Regions from separate parts of the Frankia umida genome, predicted to be linked through region 1. Evidence: predicted binding sites of a transcription regulator. Region 1 holds the regulator's gene; each other region holds the start of a gene.
The links. Region 1 encodes LexA, which represses DNA repair genes until DNA is damaged. Its sites were predicted from a motif close to CGAACNNNNGTTCG; they were not measured.

Region 1 (5,512 bases):
GGTCGCGCAGCCCCTCCGATGGTCGCCGCACACGCGCGTGACCTGGCCAAACGAAGCGACGCGGAATGCCGCGGCAGCGGGCCGCGTTGAGAACGGATGGTATGACACTTCCTGCCGACGCCCTGGATGCGTCCACTATGGACAGATCACTCATCGAACTCGCCGACGACGATACGGCGGCGCTTTCTGGTTTCTTCGCCGATTCGGGTGATGGTTTCGACCTGGCGGATCGCGTGGCTCTGCGCCGCGTGCCGGGCCTGGCGACCGAACTCGAAGATGTCACCGAGGTCGAGTACCGGCAGCTCCGACTGGAGCAGGTCGTGCTCATCGGGGTGTGGACGTCGGGCTCGCTGCGGGCGGCCGAGGCGTCCATGGCGGAGCTCGCGGCCCTGGCCACGACGGCGGGTTCGGCCGTCCTCGACGCCCTCGTGCAGCGCCGCGACCGGCCGGACGCCGCGACCTACGTCGGCTCGGGCAAGGCGCGGGAGCTGGCCGAGGTCGTCGCCGCGACCGGCGCCGACACGGTGATCTGCGACGGTGAGCTCACCCCGGGCCAGCTCCGCCAGCTCGAGGAGATCGTCAAGGTCAAGGTGATCGACCGTACGGCGCTGATCCTCGACATCTTCGCCCAGCACGCCACGTCCCGAGAGGGCAAGGCGCAGGTCGAACTCGCCCAGCTGCAGTACATGCTGCCGAGGCTGCGTGGCTGGGGTGAATCCATGTCCCGGGCCGCCGCCAGCGGCGGTGGTCGGGCACCGATCGGTACCCGCGGCCCCGGTGAAACCAAGATCGAGACGGACCGGCGTCGGCTGCGGGCGCGGATGGCCCGGCTACGTCGTGACCTGGCCGAGATGTCGACCGTGCGGGAGACCAAGCGTTCGTCGCGGCGCCGCGGCGAGGCGCCGTCGGTGGCGATCGCCGGCTACACCAACGCCGGCAAGTCCTCGCTGCTCAACCGGCTCACCGGTGCCGGAGTGCTGGTGGAGGACGCGCTGTTCGCCACCCTTGACCCCACCGTGCGCCGGGCGACCCTGCCCGACGGGCGGGCGTTCACCCTGACCGACACGGTCGGGTTCGTCCGTCACCTGCCGCACCAGATCGTCGAGGCGTTCCGCTCCACTCTGGAGGAGGTCGCCGATGCCGATCTCATCCTGCACGTGGTCGACGGCTCCGCCGCGGATCCGGCCGGGCAGATCTCGGCGGTGCGGGAGGTCCTCAACGACATCGACGCGGGCGGCGTACCCGAGCTGATCGTCGTCAACAAGGTCGACGCGGCCGAACCGACGGTGCTGGCCGAACTGCGCCAGCTCGCCCCGGACGCGGTGTTCATCTCCGCGCGCACCGGAGACGGCCTCAACGCGCTCGTCGAGGCCCTGAGCCTGCGGGTGCCACATCCGGACGTGGAACTCACGGTCCTGCTCCCGTACACGCGGGGTGACCTCGTCTCGCGGATTCACGCCATCGGCGAGGTTCTGAGTCAGGAACACACCGGTGACGGCACGCGCCTGACGGCTCGGGTCTCACCGGCGCTCGCCGCGGATCTCGACATGTTCCGCGCCTGAGCGGGGGCCGGGCACCCCGGCTTTGACCTCCACCCGAACTGGCCGGCCGCCCCCAGGCGGCCGGCCATCGCCCGTCAGACCCGGCGCAGCACCGCGACGATCCGGCCGAGGATGGACGCGCCTTCACCCGGGATGTCACTGAAGCTCGGGTTCTCCGGGTGCAGCCACACCTTGCCGTCGCGCACCCGCAGGCGCTTGACCGTGGCCTCGCCATCGATCATGGCGGCGACGATCTCGCCGTTGTCCGCCACCGGCTGCTGGCGCACGACCACCCAGTCGCCGTCGCAGATCGCCGCGCCCACCATCGACTCGCCGACGACCCGCAGCAGGAACAGCGTGCCCTCGCCGACGATCTCCCGCGGCAGCGGGAAGACGTCCTCGATGGCCTGCTCGGCCAGGATCGGCCCACCTGCGGCGATCCGCCCGAGCACGGGCACGTACGTCGCCTGCGGATCGCTGGCGGCACCGGGGGCGGCCGGCGCCTCGCCGGGGAACGCCGGCACCACCGTCGCGGCGCTCCCACCGCCACCGGCGCGGCGCGGGCGGTCGGCGCCGAGCACCTCCATCGCCCGCGGCCGGTTCGGGTCGCGCCGGATGTAGCCCTTCTCCTCCAGCATCTTCAGCTGGTGCGCCACGCTGCTGGTACTGGTGAGCCCGACGGCCTCGCCGATCTCCCGCACACTGGGCGGGTATCCGCGCCGCTCCACGGCCGCCCGGATGACCTCGAGCACCTTGCGCTGCCGGGGGGTCAGTCCGGGCGCGTCCGCGGGGTTGTCCGGGAAGGGCCGCACGTTGCCGCGGGCACCGCCTCGGCGCGTTCCCCTGCTTTGGGTGGTCATCGCTTACCGCTCTCCTCGTCGCATACCGCGTAGTGGCCGGATGGCAACCCCGGATCGCGGACCGTGATTCCACGCGATCGCCGGTCACCTGGGGTGCCCAGCCTCGCCACGGCGTGCAGTGTCCGCGACCGGGGGGGATCGTCCGGTCCACACCTGATCGTCTTGACGGTAACCGGACGGTCGCGGAATCTCAAACGTCTGTTCGAGCGTGTCTCTTCCTCTCCCCGCGGGTCCGTGTCACAATCGACCAGTAGTTCGATCGAACGGGAGTTCGTAACCGGCTCCTGTCCGCTCGCTCCGGGAGGTTGTCGTGAGTGTGGACCACGCGACACGGGTCGTCGATCTGGCGGTGGTGCGGGCCCAGCGGCGCGGTGGCGCCGGCGGGTGGGCGTGCCATCCGTCCATGGGGTTCCGGGGCACGGTGGGGGCTTCCGGAGCCGTGGCGGCATCCGGGGTCGTGGCGGGTTCCCGGGTCGGGGGTGGCGCCGAGCCGCCGCTGCGGCTGACCCGGCGGGGTCGGGTGGTCGTCGTCGCGGTCATCGCGTTGTGTGTCGCGGCCGCGCTCATGGTGATGGTGCCGCGTGCGTCGCTGGTGCGGGCGGATGAGCCGCGGCGCGGGCATCTGGTCGTGGCGGGGGAGACCCTCCGGGAGATCGCCGTCGCGCTCGATCCCGATGCCGACACCGGGGTCGTGGTCGACCGGCTGATGCGGGTCAACCACCTGTCCTCGCCCGATCTCGTGCCCGGTGAGTTCCTGCTGCTGGAATGAGGTCGGCGCGGTCGCGAACGCCGGCTGGAGCGGGCTGTGTCAGTCGTGGTGGGGCGTGGCGGCCGGGTACCCCCGACGGGTCGAACACCCTGAGTCCTCGGCCTGGCGGCCGGCCGGTTGTCGCGGTGACCTGCCGGTATCCCACGGTCCCGGCCGGCGCGGCGGTGCTCGCGGACGGTTGCGGACCATCCGCGCACGGGTGTCCCAGCGTGGCACTGCGGGGGGTTGTTGCCCCAGTCATGGTGTGGTGCGCTAGGGTTGGGCACAACATCTGGTGCGTCGAGGGTGGCGTCGAGGGTGGTCGTGCCGGTCCGGGCTGAGGAGGCGTCAACGCGTGCGGTGCCCGTTCTGCCGGCATCCGGACAGTCGCGTCGTCGACAGTCGGGAGGCCGAAGAAGGCTCGGCGATCCGCCGGCGGCGTTCCTGCCTGTCGTGCGGGCGTCGGTTCACGACGATGGAGGAGGCCTCGCTGCGGGTGGTCAAGCGCAGCGGGGTGGCTGAGCCGTTCAGCCGGGCGAAGGTGGTCGCCGGCGTGCGCAAGGCCTGCCAGGGCCGACCGGTGCGCGATGACGATCTCGCCCTGCTCGCGCAGCGCGTGGAGGACGCGGTGCGCTCCGCGGGCTCCGCGGAGGTTCCCGCCGAGGCGATCGGCCGGGCGATTCTCGGCCCGCTGCGGGAGCTCGACGAGGTGGCTTACCTGCGGTTCGCGTCGGTGTATCTCGCCTTCGAGTCGCTCACCGACTTCGAGAACGCGATCTCGGCGTTGCGGGCGGAGACATCCACCTCCCGCCGCGAGGCCGCCCACCCGGCCAGTCCCGCCGAGCCGGCGGGCGAGGGTCCGTTCGGCGTGGGCTCGTCCCGTTCCGCGCTCCATGGCACCGGCCCGAACGGCGCCGGCCCGCCGGGCGGCGGCGCGCGGGCGCCCGGTCCCCTGATCGAGGTCGCGGCCGAGCACGGCTGACCGCGCCGCGGCCCGCATCGCTCGTACCTCGAGTTCTGGAAGCACGACCTCGCCACGCCGGTCCGCCCCGGTGAGTTCTGGGACGACCTGACCCCGCCGACGTGGATTTATCCCGTATGCCCCGATTCGCCATGCCGCTACGGCCCGCCCGTCCGGGGATGCCGGCCGAGTAGCCGCCGCGGTCGGTGGTGCGCGGGCATCTCAGACACAGCGCGGCCGCCGCGTCATGGCGAGCCGGCCCGCGCCGAAAAGCAGTGCGCCGACGAGCACAAGAACACCACGAGGAGCGTCATGACCGAAAGCCGCGGCACGAAGGCGAGCAAGGCGGCGGCCAGGCCGTCCGGGCTGAGGATCCGCCGTTCGCGGACGACCGCCGGGGTCCATCCGTACGACGAGGTCACCTGGGAGTCCCGGGACGTCGTCATGACCAACTGGCGGGACGGCTCGGTCAACTTCGAGCAGCGCGGGGTGGAGTTTCCCGACTTCTGGTCGGTCAACGCCTCCAACATCGTGACAAGCAAGTACTTCCGCGGCGCGATCGGCACGCCGGTCCGGGAGTCCTCGTTGCGCCAGCTCATCGACCGGGTCGTGCTCACCTACACCGCCGCCGGACGGGAGCACGGCTACTTCGCCAGTGACGCCGACGCCGAGATCTTCGAGCACGAACTGGCCTGGATGCTGCTCCACCAGGTCTTCAGCTTCAACTCGCCGGTCTGGTTCAACGTCGGCACCTCGGCACCACAGCAGGTGTCGGCCTGTTTCATTCTTTCGGTCGATGACACGATGGAGTCGATTCTCAACTGGTATCGGGAAGAAGGCCTGATCTTCAAGGGAGGGTCGGGGGCGGGGCTGAACCTGTCGCGGATTCGCTCGTCGAAGGAGCTGCTTTCCTCGGGGGGCACCGCGTCCGGGCCGGTGAGCTTCATGCGGGGCGCCGACGCGTCGGCCGGGACGATCAAGTCGGGTGGGGCGACCCGGCGGGCCGCCAAGATGGTCGTGCTGGACGTCGACCATCCGGACATCGTCGAGTTCGTCGAGACGAAGGCCCGGGAAGAGGACAAGATCCGGGCGCTGCGCGACGCCGGCTTCGACATGGACCTCGGTGGGCGCGACATCGCCTCGGTGCAGTACCAGAACGCCAACAACTCGGTGCGGGTCACCGACGAGTTCATGAACGCCGTCGTCGACGGTCAGGACTTCGCCCTGCGCGCCCGGCTGGACGGCCGCACGATCGAGACGATCGACGCGAGGAAGCTGTTCCGCACGATCGCCGACGCGGCCTGGGGCTGCGCCGACCCGGGCATCCAGTACGACGGCACCATCAACGACTGGCACACCTGCCCGGAGACGGGCCGGATCAGCGCGTCCAACCCGTGCAGCG
Region 2 (5,512 bases), on a different contig from region 1:
CAGTGTGGGGTAAGGAAAGAAGATCGTGGTGGTGGCGGTGACGGCAGGGCAGGGCAGGGTCGATGATGGTCGGGTGGGTGATCGTGAGCAGGCGCGGCGGGGTCCTGCCCTCCCCGGATCGTCCGCCGCCGGGTGCGCATAGGCGAAGCGGGGTCTCGGAAACGCGGCTCGGGCCTCATCCGGGTCGAGCTCATCTCCGTTACTGGTGCGCATGATGTCTGCCCGTCTGCCCGTCTGCCCGTCCGTCTGCCCGAGCGGGCGGGGCTCTGCGGTGTTCAGTTCTGTTACCGGTGTGAGTGGTGCCTGTATCACTGGCGCTTGCCGCCACCAGGTTCATCTCTGCCACGGTCACGGCCGGTGGACGGGGTACGACGCTGGTGTCCTGAGCCAGGCCGCCTGCGTTGTCCTTGCGGACGAGAGGCGCAGGGACGGGCGCCGCGACCCAGCTGGTCGCAGCACGTCGCCACGCGGCAGCTCTGTACGGATGCCGGGCCAGAGGGGTGTATCTCTCCGGTCCCGCCACATGGTTGTTGACTTGGTTGGTGTGCTCTGCCTGGCAGGTCAGGCCGGTTGTCTTCGGGCGTTGCCCGGGGGCGGGCTAGCCCATCACGGAGCTGAAAATATCCGGCAGCGGCTGCGAATACGGATTGCGACGCGGGCGACGTTGAGAATCAATGAAAGCGGGCGGAATGAAGGAGGGGCGACGATCCTCGCCCATGACGATCTGCCAGTGCTCGCGATGCACCTGGCTATGATGCTGGCCGCAGAGAAGCACCAGATTATCCAGGCTCGTCGGCCCACCATCCGTCCAATGGCGCACATGGTGCGCGTCGCACCAGGATGGCGGCCGATTGCAGTACGGGAATGCGCAGCAGTTATCCCGGGAAACCAGCACCCGGCGGATGTGCGCGGGAACGACTCGTTCAGCTCGGCCGACGTCCAACGGGACGCCTTCAGGGCCGAGAACAATGCGACTGACCTGAGCATCGCAGGCGATGCGACGGATGACCTCCAGGGGCAGAGGGAGATCCCAGTTGGTCATTCCCGGATCGTTTGCGTCACCGAGGAGTGTCTCCCAGCCGATGACGACACTCAAATGCGGCCGGGTGCCCCCGGCGGACGGGCCGACGTCCGCGCACAGCGCATGGCGGACGAACTCGACCAGCGCATCCGCCCGGCGACGGGCAGGGCTGCGCGGATCGCGCTGCCCATTGACCGTCGGCGCCGGGGCTGACAGCGCGTCCAGAGCCGTGCGTAGCAGGCCGGCTCCTTCCGGGTCGAGCTCCCCACGGATCAGCGTGGTGCCCTCCGGTGTGTCCACGAACGTCAGCTGCCGGGCGGAATGTGGATCCCGCTGCTGCCCGGATCGTGCGGACGCGCCCTCGGCGCTGTCATCCTGACCGTCGCCTTCGCCGCTGTCGTCCGGGCTGTTCTTGTCGGCGCGGCGGGACCGGGAGTGCTCACCGGTGCGGCTGTCCTCATGGGGATCGTCCCCACCGGGGGACGAATCCACCTCCGTGAGCTGCTCACGGAGCCGGATCGCGGCTCTCTTCAACTGGGACGGGTCGAGCTGCTGGGCGTCTTCGATCAGCTGCTGCTCCGCCCGAGCCCGGATCTCCTCGGGAACCTCGGCGGGCAGGGCCTCCATCCCCGCGCGGATGACCTGGGCGTGCGCCTCACTGATCCGTGCGTCTGTCAGGGCTTCGCCCGTCGCCTGATACGGGCCGGCGAACAACTGCTGTGCGAGGGCGACCTGCTGGGCGGCCTCGTGCTTCGCCATGACCATCCGACCCGCCAGCCAGCACGACAGATCGGCCGCACCTGCGTCCTTGGCCAGGCCTCGATCCTCGGCTTCGAGGAGGACCAGGCTGCGCACCGCGGCCAGCCGTGCGGCCGTCTCATGCAGAGCGCACAGCGCCTCCGTGACGTCATCCGACGACCAGCGCCATTTCTCGGACCCCAGCATCGCATTCACCGCTGCGTCCAACAACCCCAGCAGCCTTTCCGCCTCCGGCAGGCCGCGCCCGCCGCTCGCGGAGGCCGCGGGCAGCCCATCGACGGAACCTGCTGAATCCTGGGGAGAGCTGCGAAATCCCTCGGATGAATTCTCTGTCCAGATTTTCTCGGCATCCTCGGGAATCTTGTGATCCAGGCGGAAGGATTCACCTCCATTGGAGGAGCACGGGCTGTCTTCAAAATCCAGATCGGCAGGCATGGGAACGCCGAGATGGAGATCATCCTGTCCGTTGGAGATGGTGCCGTCAGGGGGGCCGCCATGCGGTTCAGGGCCGGCGGCGTCATTCGGATGAATGAGCATGATCGAACGATAGCGCAATCCGAGGCGGATGTCGAACCCTTGTTCGAATCGCCTGGAAGGATGGCCCTGTGGAAAACGCACCCCCCGAGAGGGCTAGACGTGTGACCACCCTTCCTGGCGGTGTTCGGCGATCGCCTCGTGTGACCAGGATTGATGCGACCGAGGCATCCAGGGACCTCCGACCAGGGCGCGCGACGTACAACGGGACCAGGGCATGTTCCGCCTCCGGGCATGTCTTGCCTCGGGCCCGTCTCGGCGTGACGCGGACGGTGGGGCTCGCCGCGGTGGAGCCGCTGTGGGCTGTGTCCGCAGAGCGGGGACGGGCCGCGCCGATGGCCGAGCCGGCAGGCCCGCGGAATCACGCCTGTGGAATCAGGCCCGCGGTGCATGCCCGGCTGCTGGCGATCGTCGGGGTGGCGGGAAGCACGGCGATGTGGTCAGGGGCGATGGGTGGAGTCGACGATGGGAGTGCGGAGCGTGCCGAGGTGCTCGATGGTGACCTCGACGGTGTCGCCCGGGTGAAGGTAGCGAGGGGGTGTACGGGTGTAGCCGACACCGGCGGGCGTGCCGGTGATCAGGATGTCCCCGGGCTGCAAGGTGAGGGTCCGGCTGACGAACGAGAGGATCCGTCCAATCGAGAAGATCATGTTGCTGGTGTCGCCGTCCTGGACGGTCTCGCCGTTGACGGTCGTGACCAGTCGCAGTCCTGCGGCAGGATCGCCGACCTCGTCGGCGGTCACCACCGGGCCGATGGGTCCGCTGCGGTCGGCGTTCTTGCCGAGCGTCCACTGTGCCGAGGATCCCTGTGCTCGTCGCGCGCTGAGGTCGTTGAACACCGCGTAGCCGAACACGGCGGCGGCCGCGGTCGCCTCGTCCACGTCGGTGAGCGCCGTCCCCACCACAACCGCGAGCTCACCCTCCCAGTCCAGCCCCCGCTCGCCCGGTGGGACAGGCACCGGCGTCCCGCCCGCGCACAGCGACGCCGTCCACCGCGCGAACAGCGGCGGGTACTTCGGTACCGCAAGTCCCGTCTCGGCCGCATGATCGTGGTAGTTCAGCCCCATCCCCAGCACCCGTGCCCCCGCCCGCACGGCCGGCACGAGGTCGACCCCGTCCAGCGTGCGCATGCCGGCCGGTGCGGGCATCTCGACTGTTGGGCGCTGCCCCTGGGATGAACGGCCCTGCGTGGCCACGATCTGTCGGGCGGTGTCGGACCATCCGTGGAGGTCGGCATAGAACTCATCCACCTCGGTCAACAGCGCCACTCTGGCACCAGAAGGTGAGGCAGGTGATGCAGGGGGAGCCGAGAGCGTGACGGCGGACGTTGCGGACACGGGGCCACTCGGGGTGCCGTCCACGTCGGATACCAGCAGCAGGCCGATGAGAACCCGTCGCCCCTCTCGTACGCCCACGAACCGCATGATCCACGACCCTCCGAACAGCCGGAGCCTGTCACCTGCCCTCGGTGATGGTGGTGCGAGGCGAAAGGCGAGTCTGACTAACCAAGGATGCCGCAGCGCTGCTCGTGACCACCGAACAGTGCGACCACCGAACAGTGCGACCACCGAACAGTGCGGCCGTCGCCCGACTGATGCAGAGCAGCCCCGGTACCGCAGATCATGCGAAGCGCGGGTCGGCGTGCGGCGGATCAGGAGGTGGCGGGGTAGGGCTTGGCGCAGGTGAGAGCGCCGTAGGAGAGCGCGTCGAGCTGAGCTTCGGTGGGCTGGCCGGTCTGGGAGGAGGTGGACTGCTGGAGTTCGGCGAGGTGGGGGCCCTGCCAGCCGTACAGGAGCCTGGTGACGGTCCAGGTACCTGCGGCGCCGTCGACCTCGACGTGGTTGACCAGCAGGGACGGCTTTGTCGTACCGGTCCGGGCGACGCAGCGGTAACCGTCGCCGCCCGCGGCGGAGGCGCCGATGAGCAGGGGGAAACGGGCGCCGGCGCCGTCCTGGACGGCGGTCAGCCGGCTGCCGAGGACGGTGAGGATCTCGGCGTCGGCGGTGGAGGCTCCGTAACCGACGGCGACCAGTGCCTCGTCGCCGGGCTCACCGTTGAGGTCGATGGTCTGCAGGATCGTGGGGTGCAGCGAATCCCCGGCGTCCAACTGGCTGTCCAGCGCGACCTCGGACTCCTGGCCGGTGGCGAGGATCGCGCGGGCGAGCAGGGCGCGCCCACCGCCGGGCGGGGTGCGCTCGAAGACGAGCAGGCGGTCAGGGCGGCCGTCGCCGTCGAGGTCGCTGATGGCGACGTTCACACAGGTGGCGTTGGTGGGAATGCGGGGGTTGCGCTGCGGGCTCGGGCAGTCGAACCGGGTACCGCTGGCCTCGCGGATCTGCTCGGCATCACTGCCTGTGCCGCTGGTGGAACCGGCCGAGGCGGTGGACGAGGCGAACGTCTGCGCGTCGCGATCCGCGGCTGCCGCGTCCGCGGTGGACGTGCCGTCGCAACCGGCGGCGAGCAGCCCGGCCGACAGGAGGCAGGCGGCCGCCCATCCGGTGACGACGAATCGACGCGCTGCCATGGTTCCCCCCGAGGCTGATGTCGCGAGATTGTCGCACAGCAAAAGGGTTCGTAAGCAGTGTGGTCGGCGGCGACAGCCGCGAGCCCGGGTCGGGTGATGGCCTGGCCCGACCCGGGCGGCTGTGGTGCGGTGCGGTGTGGTGCGGTGCGGTGTCTCGACGCCTGGCCGTTGTGGTGACTAGGCGGTGACGATCTCCGAGCGCAGGGGCGCGAGGGCGGCGCCGATGTCGCCGGCGGTGGGGGCGGAGACGCCGAGGCCGGACAGGGCGGCGAGCAGGTGGTTCACCACCGCGTCGAACTGGGCGTTGTTGATTTTCAGGGGAGCGTGGACGGTGGGGATGACGCGCCCGGAGTACGTCTCGGGGCCGCCGATCGCGGCGGAGATGAACGCCCGCTGGTGGGCCTTGAGGCTGGGGATGTCCTTGCCGGCGAAGAAGGGGGCGAGCTGCGGGTCAGCCGTGATCCGGACGTAGAAGTCGTCGACGGCGGCCTCGACGGCCTTCGCGCCGCCGATCGTGTCATAGGAGCTCATCGAAGGACTCGCTTTCGCAGTAGAGGCCCGGCCTGACCGGGGATGGGCCACTGCTTCACTCAACTCGCCCGCTGGTGGACACGTAAGGTGCCGGAGGTCCACATGTACGGGAAGGAAGGCCGGCGGCCCGGGGGCCGCCTGGC
Region 3 (5,512 bases), on a different contig from region 1:
TTGATCGGCTGGCCGCCCGGGTCGCCGACGCCCGCGGGGGACTGGTCACCCAGCTCGTCGCCCGGGCCGACGCCGCCGACGCGCTCGCCACGCGGTGCGCGCTGCCCGAGCTCGCCGACAGCGTCCGGCGGGCGCGGGCCGCCCATCCGGCGCTGCTGGCCGGCGGCCCGCTGGACGGCGGGGTCGAACTGGCCGAGAACCTGCTGAGCCGGTCCCTGCGCTCCGGTGAGGTCGCGGCGGCCGGACAGCTCTTTCCCACCGAGCTGCACGCGGTCGACAGCGAGGCCGCCCGGGTCGCGCTCGCCCGCCAGTTCCACAACGACGCCGTGCGCGACCTGCGGGCCCTGGCCGGGCGCCGGCTGATCCGGCTGCTGCACCTGGTCGGACGTCGGCCGAGCCCCACCTACTTCGAGATCGACGACGCGCTGCCGGTCCGGGGGGATCTGCCGGGCCTCGCCTCCTGAGCGTCGGCCCTGACCGGGCTGCCCCGCCCACGGCACCGATGGCCGACCGGACCGCGCCGTACGATGGGATACCGACCCACCCACACGGGAATCACCGGGCCGGGCAGCCGACCTCTCCCGCAGTGTCCGATCGGGCGCGGCGCGGACGACGGCGGTGCCGGCCCGTGTGTGGTGCCCGACTGGAAGCGAAAGCGACGGCACATCATGTCCGAGGCCCAGAGCGCCCCCAGCAGCGGCTTGGCGGCCGACTCCCCCCGTGACGGCGACGCGGCTCGCCACGCCGGCACTGCCCGCGTCAAGCGCGGCATGGCGGAGATGCTCAAGGGCGGCGTGATCATGGACGTGGTCAACGCGGAGCAGGCGCGCATCGCCGAGGACGCCGGCGCCGTCGCCGTCATGGCCCTGGAGCGGGTGCCCGCCGACATCCGCGCCCAGGGCGGCGTCGCGCGGATGAGCGACCCGGACATGATCTCCGAGATCGTGGCCGCGGTGTCGATCCCGGTGATGGCCAAGGCGCGCATCGGGCACTTCGTCGAGGCCCAGGTGCTGCAGGCGCTCGGCGTCGACTACGTCGACGAGTCCGAGGTGCTCACCCCGGCCGACCCGCATCACCACATCGACAAGTGGAAGTTCACCGTCCCGTTCGTCTGCGGTGCGACGAACCTCGGCGAGGCGCTGCGCCGGCTCGCCGAGGGCGCGGCGATGATCCGTTCCAAGGGTGAGGCGGGCACCGGCGAGGTGTCCAACGCCGTGGTGCACATGCGCACCATCCGCGCGGAGATCGCCCGGCTCTCGGCCCTGCCGGCCGAGGAGCTGTACGCCGCGGCCAAGGAGCTGCGCGCCCCGGTCGACCTGGTCACCGAGGTGGCCCGGCTCGGGCGGCTGCCGGTCGTGCTGTTCACCGCCGGCGGCATCGCGACCCCGGCGGACGCGGCGCTGATGATGCAGCTCGGCGCCGACGGTGTGTTCGTCGGCTCCGGCATCTTCAAGTCCGGCGACCCGGCCCGTCGGGCCCGGGCGATCGTCGAGGCCACGACCATGTACAACGACCCGGATGTCCTGGTGAAGGTCTCCCGCGGCCTCGGCGAGGCGATGGTCGGCATCAACGTCTCCGAGCTGCCGCCGGCCGCCCGCTATGCCGATCGTGGCTGGTGAGCGGCCCGCGGATCGGCGTCCTCGCGCTGCAGGGAGATGTCCGCGAGCACGCGCGCGCGCTCGCGGCGGCCGGGGCCCGGCCGGTGGAGGTCCGCCGGGTCGCGGAGCTCGACGAGGTCGACGGCCTGGTGCTGCCCGGTGGGGAGTCCACCACCATCGGGCGGCTGCTGCGGGTGTTCGCGTTGCTGGAACCGCTGCGGGAGAGGGTGCTGGCGGGCCTGCCCGTGTTCGGCTCGTGTGCTGGCATGATCCTGCTTGCACGGGACGTCGTGGACGGCCGACCCGACCAGCCTCTGGTCGGCGGGCTGGACATGGTGGTCCGGCGCAACGCGTTCGGCCGGCAGGTCGACTCGTTCGAGGCGGACCTCGACGTCGTCGGTGTGCCGGGACCGCCGGTGCATGCGGTCTTCATCCGGGCACCATGGGTGGAAAAGGCAGGCGACACGGTCGAGGTACTGGCCCGCGTCGCCGAGGCGCCGGTGGCGGTCCGTCAGGGGTCGCTGCTGGCAACGGCGTTCCATCCCGAGCTCACCGGTGACTTCCGGGTACACCGGCTTTTCGTCGACATCGTGCGATCATCCGGATCAGGTCGGTGATTGCCAGTAAGAGGGGCAGGACATGAGCGGTCACTCCAAGTGGGCGACCACGAAGCACAAGAAGGCGGTCATCGACGCCCGGCGCGGCAAGCTGTTCGCCAAGCTGATCAAGACGGTCGAGGTCGCGGCCAAGACCGGCGGGGGAGACCCGGCCGGCAATCCGACGCTCGCGGACGCCATCGCCAAGGCGAAGTCCCAGTCGGTGCCGAACGACAACATCGACCGGGCGGTCAAGCGCGGCTCCGGTGAACTCGGCGGCGGCGTGAACTACGAGAGCATCACCTACGAGGCCTACGGGCCGGCCGGGGTGGCGGTGCTCGTCGAGTGCCTGACCGACAACCGCAACCGGGCCGCGTCCGACGTGCGGGTGGCGATCACCCGCAACGGTGGGACGGTGGCCGACCCGGGTTCGGTGTCGTACCTGTTCAACCGCAAGGGCGTCGTGCTGCTGGCCAAGCGGGACGGGCTGACCGAGGATGACGTGCTGCTGGCCGTCCTCGACGCCGGCGCGGAGGAGGTCAACGACCTCGGCGACGACTTCGAGGTCATCTCCGAGGCGACCGATCTGCACGCGGTGCGGGTCGCGGCGACCGACGCCGGGCTCGAGGTCAGCTCGGCTGACATCTCCTGGCTGCCGAGCGTGAGCGTGCAGCTGGACGCCGAGCCCGCCGCCAAGGTGCTCAAGCTGGTCGAGGCGGTCGAGGACCTGGACGACGTGCAGAACGTCTGGTTCAACGGTGACATCTCCGACGATGTCATGGAGCTGGTCACCAGCTGAGTGCGCCCGAACGCCGGGGCACACTGCCGGGGGCGTCCGATGGCCGCGGTCGGCGTGTCGTGGATGTCGTGGTTGCGCCGCACGCCGTAGTATCGAACGAGTGTTCTCGCCGCGGTGCGCGTCCTCCTGCGGCGGGTTCCCTGCGGCGGGTTCTTCAGCGGTGGGTTCCCAGCGGCGTGTGTACTCGGGAGGATGGATGCGGGTGCTCGGAGTCGATCCGGGGCTGACCCGGTGTGGCGTGGGAGTGGTCGACGGTGGCGTCGGCACCCGGGCCACCCTGGTCGAGGTCGGGGTGCTGCGCACCTCGGCCGGGGCGGATGTGGCCGATCGGCTGCGCGCCATCGCCGACGGGATCGACGCCTGGCTGGACCGCACCAGGCCGCAGGCCGTGGCAGTGGAGCGGGTGTTCAGCCAGGCCAACGTGCGCACGGTGATGGGCACCGCCCAGGCCGGCGCGGTGGCCATCATGCTGGCGGCCCGGCGGGATCTGCCGGTGGTGCTGTACACGCCCAGTGAGGTCAAGGCGGCCGTCACCGGCAGCGGCCGGGCCGACAAGGCACAGGTCGGTTTTATGATCACCAAGCTGCTCGGGTTGGCCGAGGTGCCGCGGCCCGCCGACTCCGCCGACGCGCTGGCACTGGCGCTGTGCCACCTGTGGCGCGGCCCGGCCCTGGCTCGGATGCGGGCGGCCGCCGGCCCCGGGGGCACGCGGTGATCGCCTCGGTGTCGGGCACGGTCACCGCGCTGGGGCCGCTGTCCGCCGTCGTCGAGGTCGGCGGGGTGGGGCTGCTGGTCCAGTGCACCCCGGCGACGCTTGCGTCCCTGCGGGTGGGGGAGCCGGCCTCGTTGGCCACCACCCTGGTCGTGCGCGAGACGGAACTGACCCTGTACGGCTTCGCCATGCCCGACGAGCGGGACGTCTTCGAGGTCCTGCAGTCCGCGGCCGGCGTCGGCCCGAAACTGGCCCAGGCCGTCCTGGGCGTGCACGATCCCGACACGGTCCGGCGCGCCGTCGCCGAGGAGGACCTCAACGCCCTCACCCGGGTACCCGGCATCGGCCGCAAGGGAGCCCAGCGCATCGTGCTGGACCTGCGCGACCGCCTCGGCCCCCCGCGCGGTCCCGCGGCTGTGCCCGGCCCGCGGGCGGGTGCGCAGGCCCGGGCGGGCAGCCCCGGCGAGCATGGTCCCGGTGGCACGGTCGCGGCCTCGGTGCGGGAGGCCCTTGGCGGGCTCGGCTACTCCGCCCGCGAAGCCGAGGACGCCGTCGCCCGGGCGCTGGCCGCGCTCGCCGACCCTCCGCTCGCCGATCCCGCGGGCGACACCCCCGCGGGCGACACCCCCGCGGGCGACGCAGTCTCCGAGGCCGCCATCCCCGTCGCCGAGCCTGACGCGGCGACGCTGCTGCGTGGGTCCCTCGCCGTGCTGCGCCGATGACGGCCCGCCGCGGGCCGTGCCGACAGTGGCCAAGCGCCTGCCCCGGCGGCGCGGATGGGTGAGCAGGGCCTGGTCTCGGCGGTCGCCAACGCCGAGGAACGGGCGTTCGAGGCGGGTCTGCGGCCGCACACCCTGAGCGAGTTCGTCGGCCAGGGCAAGGTCCGCGAACAGTTGACCATCATGCTCGAGGGCGCCCAGGCCCGCGGCACACCGCCGGATCACGTGCTGCTGTCCGGTCCGCCCGGCCTGGGCAAGACCAGCCTCGCCATGATCATGGCCGAGGAGCTCGGGGTTCCCCTGCGGATGACCAGCGGCCCGGCGATCGAGCGCGCCGGTGATCTCGTCGCGATCCTGACCGCGCTCTCCCCGGGCGAGGTGCTGTTCCTCGACGAGATCCACCGCATCGCCCGGCCGGCCGAGGAGCTGCTCTACTCGGCGATGGAGGACTTCCGGGTCGACGTGATCCTCGGCAAGGGCCCCGGGGCGACGGCGATCCCGCTGGCGCTCGCCCCGTTCACGCTGGTGGGCGCGACGACCCGCTCCGGGCTGCTCACCGGACCGCTGCGCGACCGGTTCGGCTTCACCGCCCACCTGGACTTCTACCATCCCGACGAGCTCACCCAGGTGCTCACCCGCTCCGCCGGGCTGCTCGGCGTGCGGCTCACCCCCGAGGGCGCCGACGAGGTCTCCGGTCGCTCGCGGGGCACCCCACGGATCGCGAACCGGCTGCTGCGCCGGGTCCGCGACTACGCCGAGGTGCGTGCCGACGGCACGGTCACCCGTGAGGTCGCCGCCGCCGCGCTGCGGGTCTACGACGTCGACGGGCTCGGGCTTGACCGGCTCGACCGGGCCGTCCTGGAAGCCCTGGTCACCCGGTTCGGTGGCGGTCCGGTCGGCCTTTCGACGCTCGCGGTGTCGGTCGGCGAGGAGACCGAGACCGTCGAGGACGTGGCCGAGCCGTTCCTGCTGCGGGCCGGCCTGCTGATCCGCACCGCCCGCGGCCGGGTGGCCACGCCGGCCGCCTTCGAGCATCTGGGTGTCGAACCGGTCAGTGACCCGCTTGGGCGCAGTCAGGCGGCGCTGTT

Region 2: MXD59_RS21085 (HNH endonuclease signature motif containing protein) is a predicted target of LexA. The motif match lies at 2,350-2,363, and genes of this name have one in related genera.
Region 3: ruvC (crossover junction endodeoxyribonuclease RuvC) is a predicted target of LexA. The motif match lies at 3,087-3,100, and genes of this name have one in related genera.

What each region holds. Positions count from the first base shown of each region.
Region 1 is NZ_JALKFT010000008.1:171,580-177,091, forward strand. It holds gene hflX (GTPase HflX) at 102-1,562, shown strand; gene lexA (transcriptional repressor LexA) at 1,637-2,401, opposite strand; gene MXD59_RS10780 (LysM peptidoglycan-binding domain-containing protein) at 2,712-3,170, shown strand; gene nrdR (transcriptional regulator NrdR) at 3,505-4,131, shown strand; gene MXD59_RS10790 (vitamin B12-dependent ribonucleotide reductase) at 4,423-5,512, shown strand, end outside.
Region 2 is NZ_JALKFT010000029.1:23,370-28,881, reverse strand. It holds gene MXD59_RS21085 (HNH endonuclease signature motif containing protein) at 599-2,317, opposite strand; gene MXD59_RS21080 (fumarylacetoacetate hydrolase family protein) at 2,755-3,564, opposite strand; gene MXD59_RS21075 (hypothetical protein) at 3,966-4,838, opposite strand; gene MXD59_RS21070 (group I truncated hemoglobin) at 5,016-5,369, opposite strand.
Region 3 is NZ_JALKFT010000007.1:260,746-266,257, reverse strand. It holds gene MXD59_RS09995 (hypothetical protein) at 1-464, shown strand, start outside; gene pdxS (pyridoxal 5'-phosphate synthase lyase subunit PdxS) at 669-1,619, shown strand; gene pdxT (pyridoxal 5'-phosphate synthase glutaminase subunit PdxT) at 1,616-2,215, shown strand; gene MXD59_RS09980 (YebC/PmpR family DNA-binding transcriptional regulator) at 2,238-2,993, shown strand; gene ruvC (crossover junction endodeoxyribonuclease RuvC) at 3,190-3,708, shown strand; gene ruvA (Holliday junction branch migration protein RuvA) at 3,705-4,427, shown strand; gene ruvB (Holliday junction branch migration DNA helicase RuvB) at 4,482-5,512, shown strand, end outside.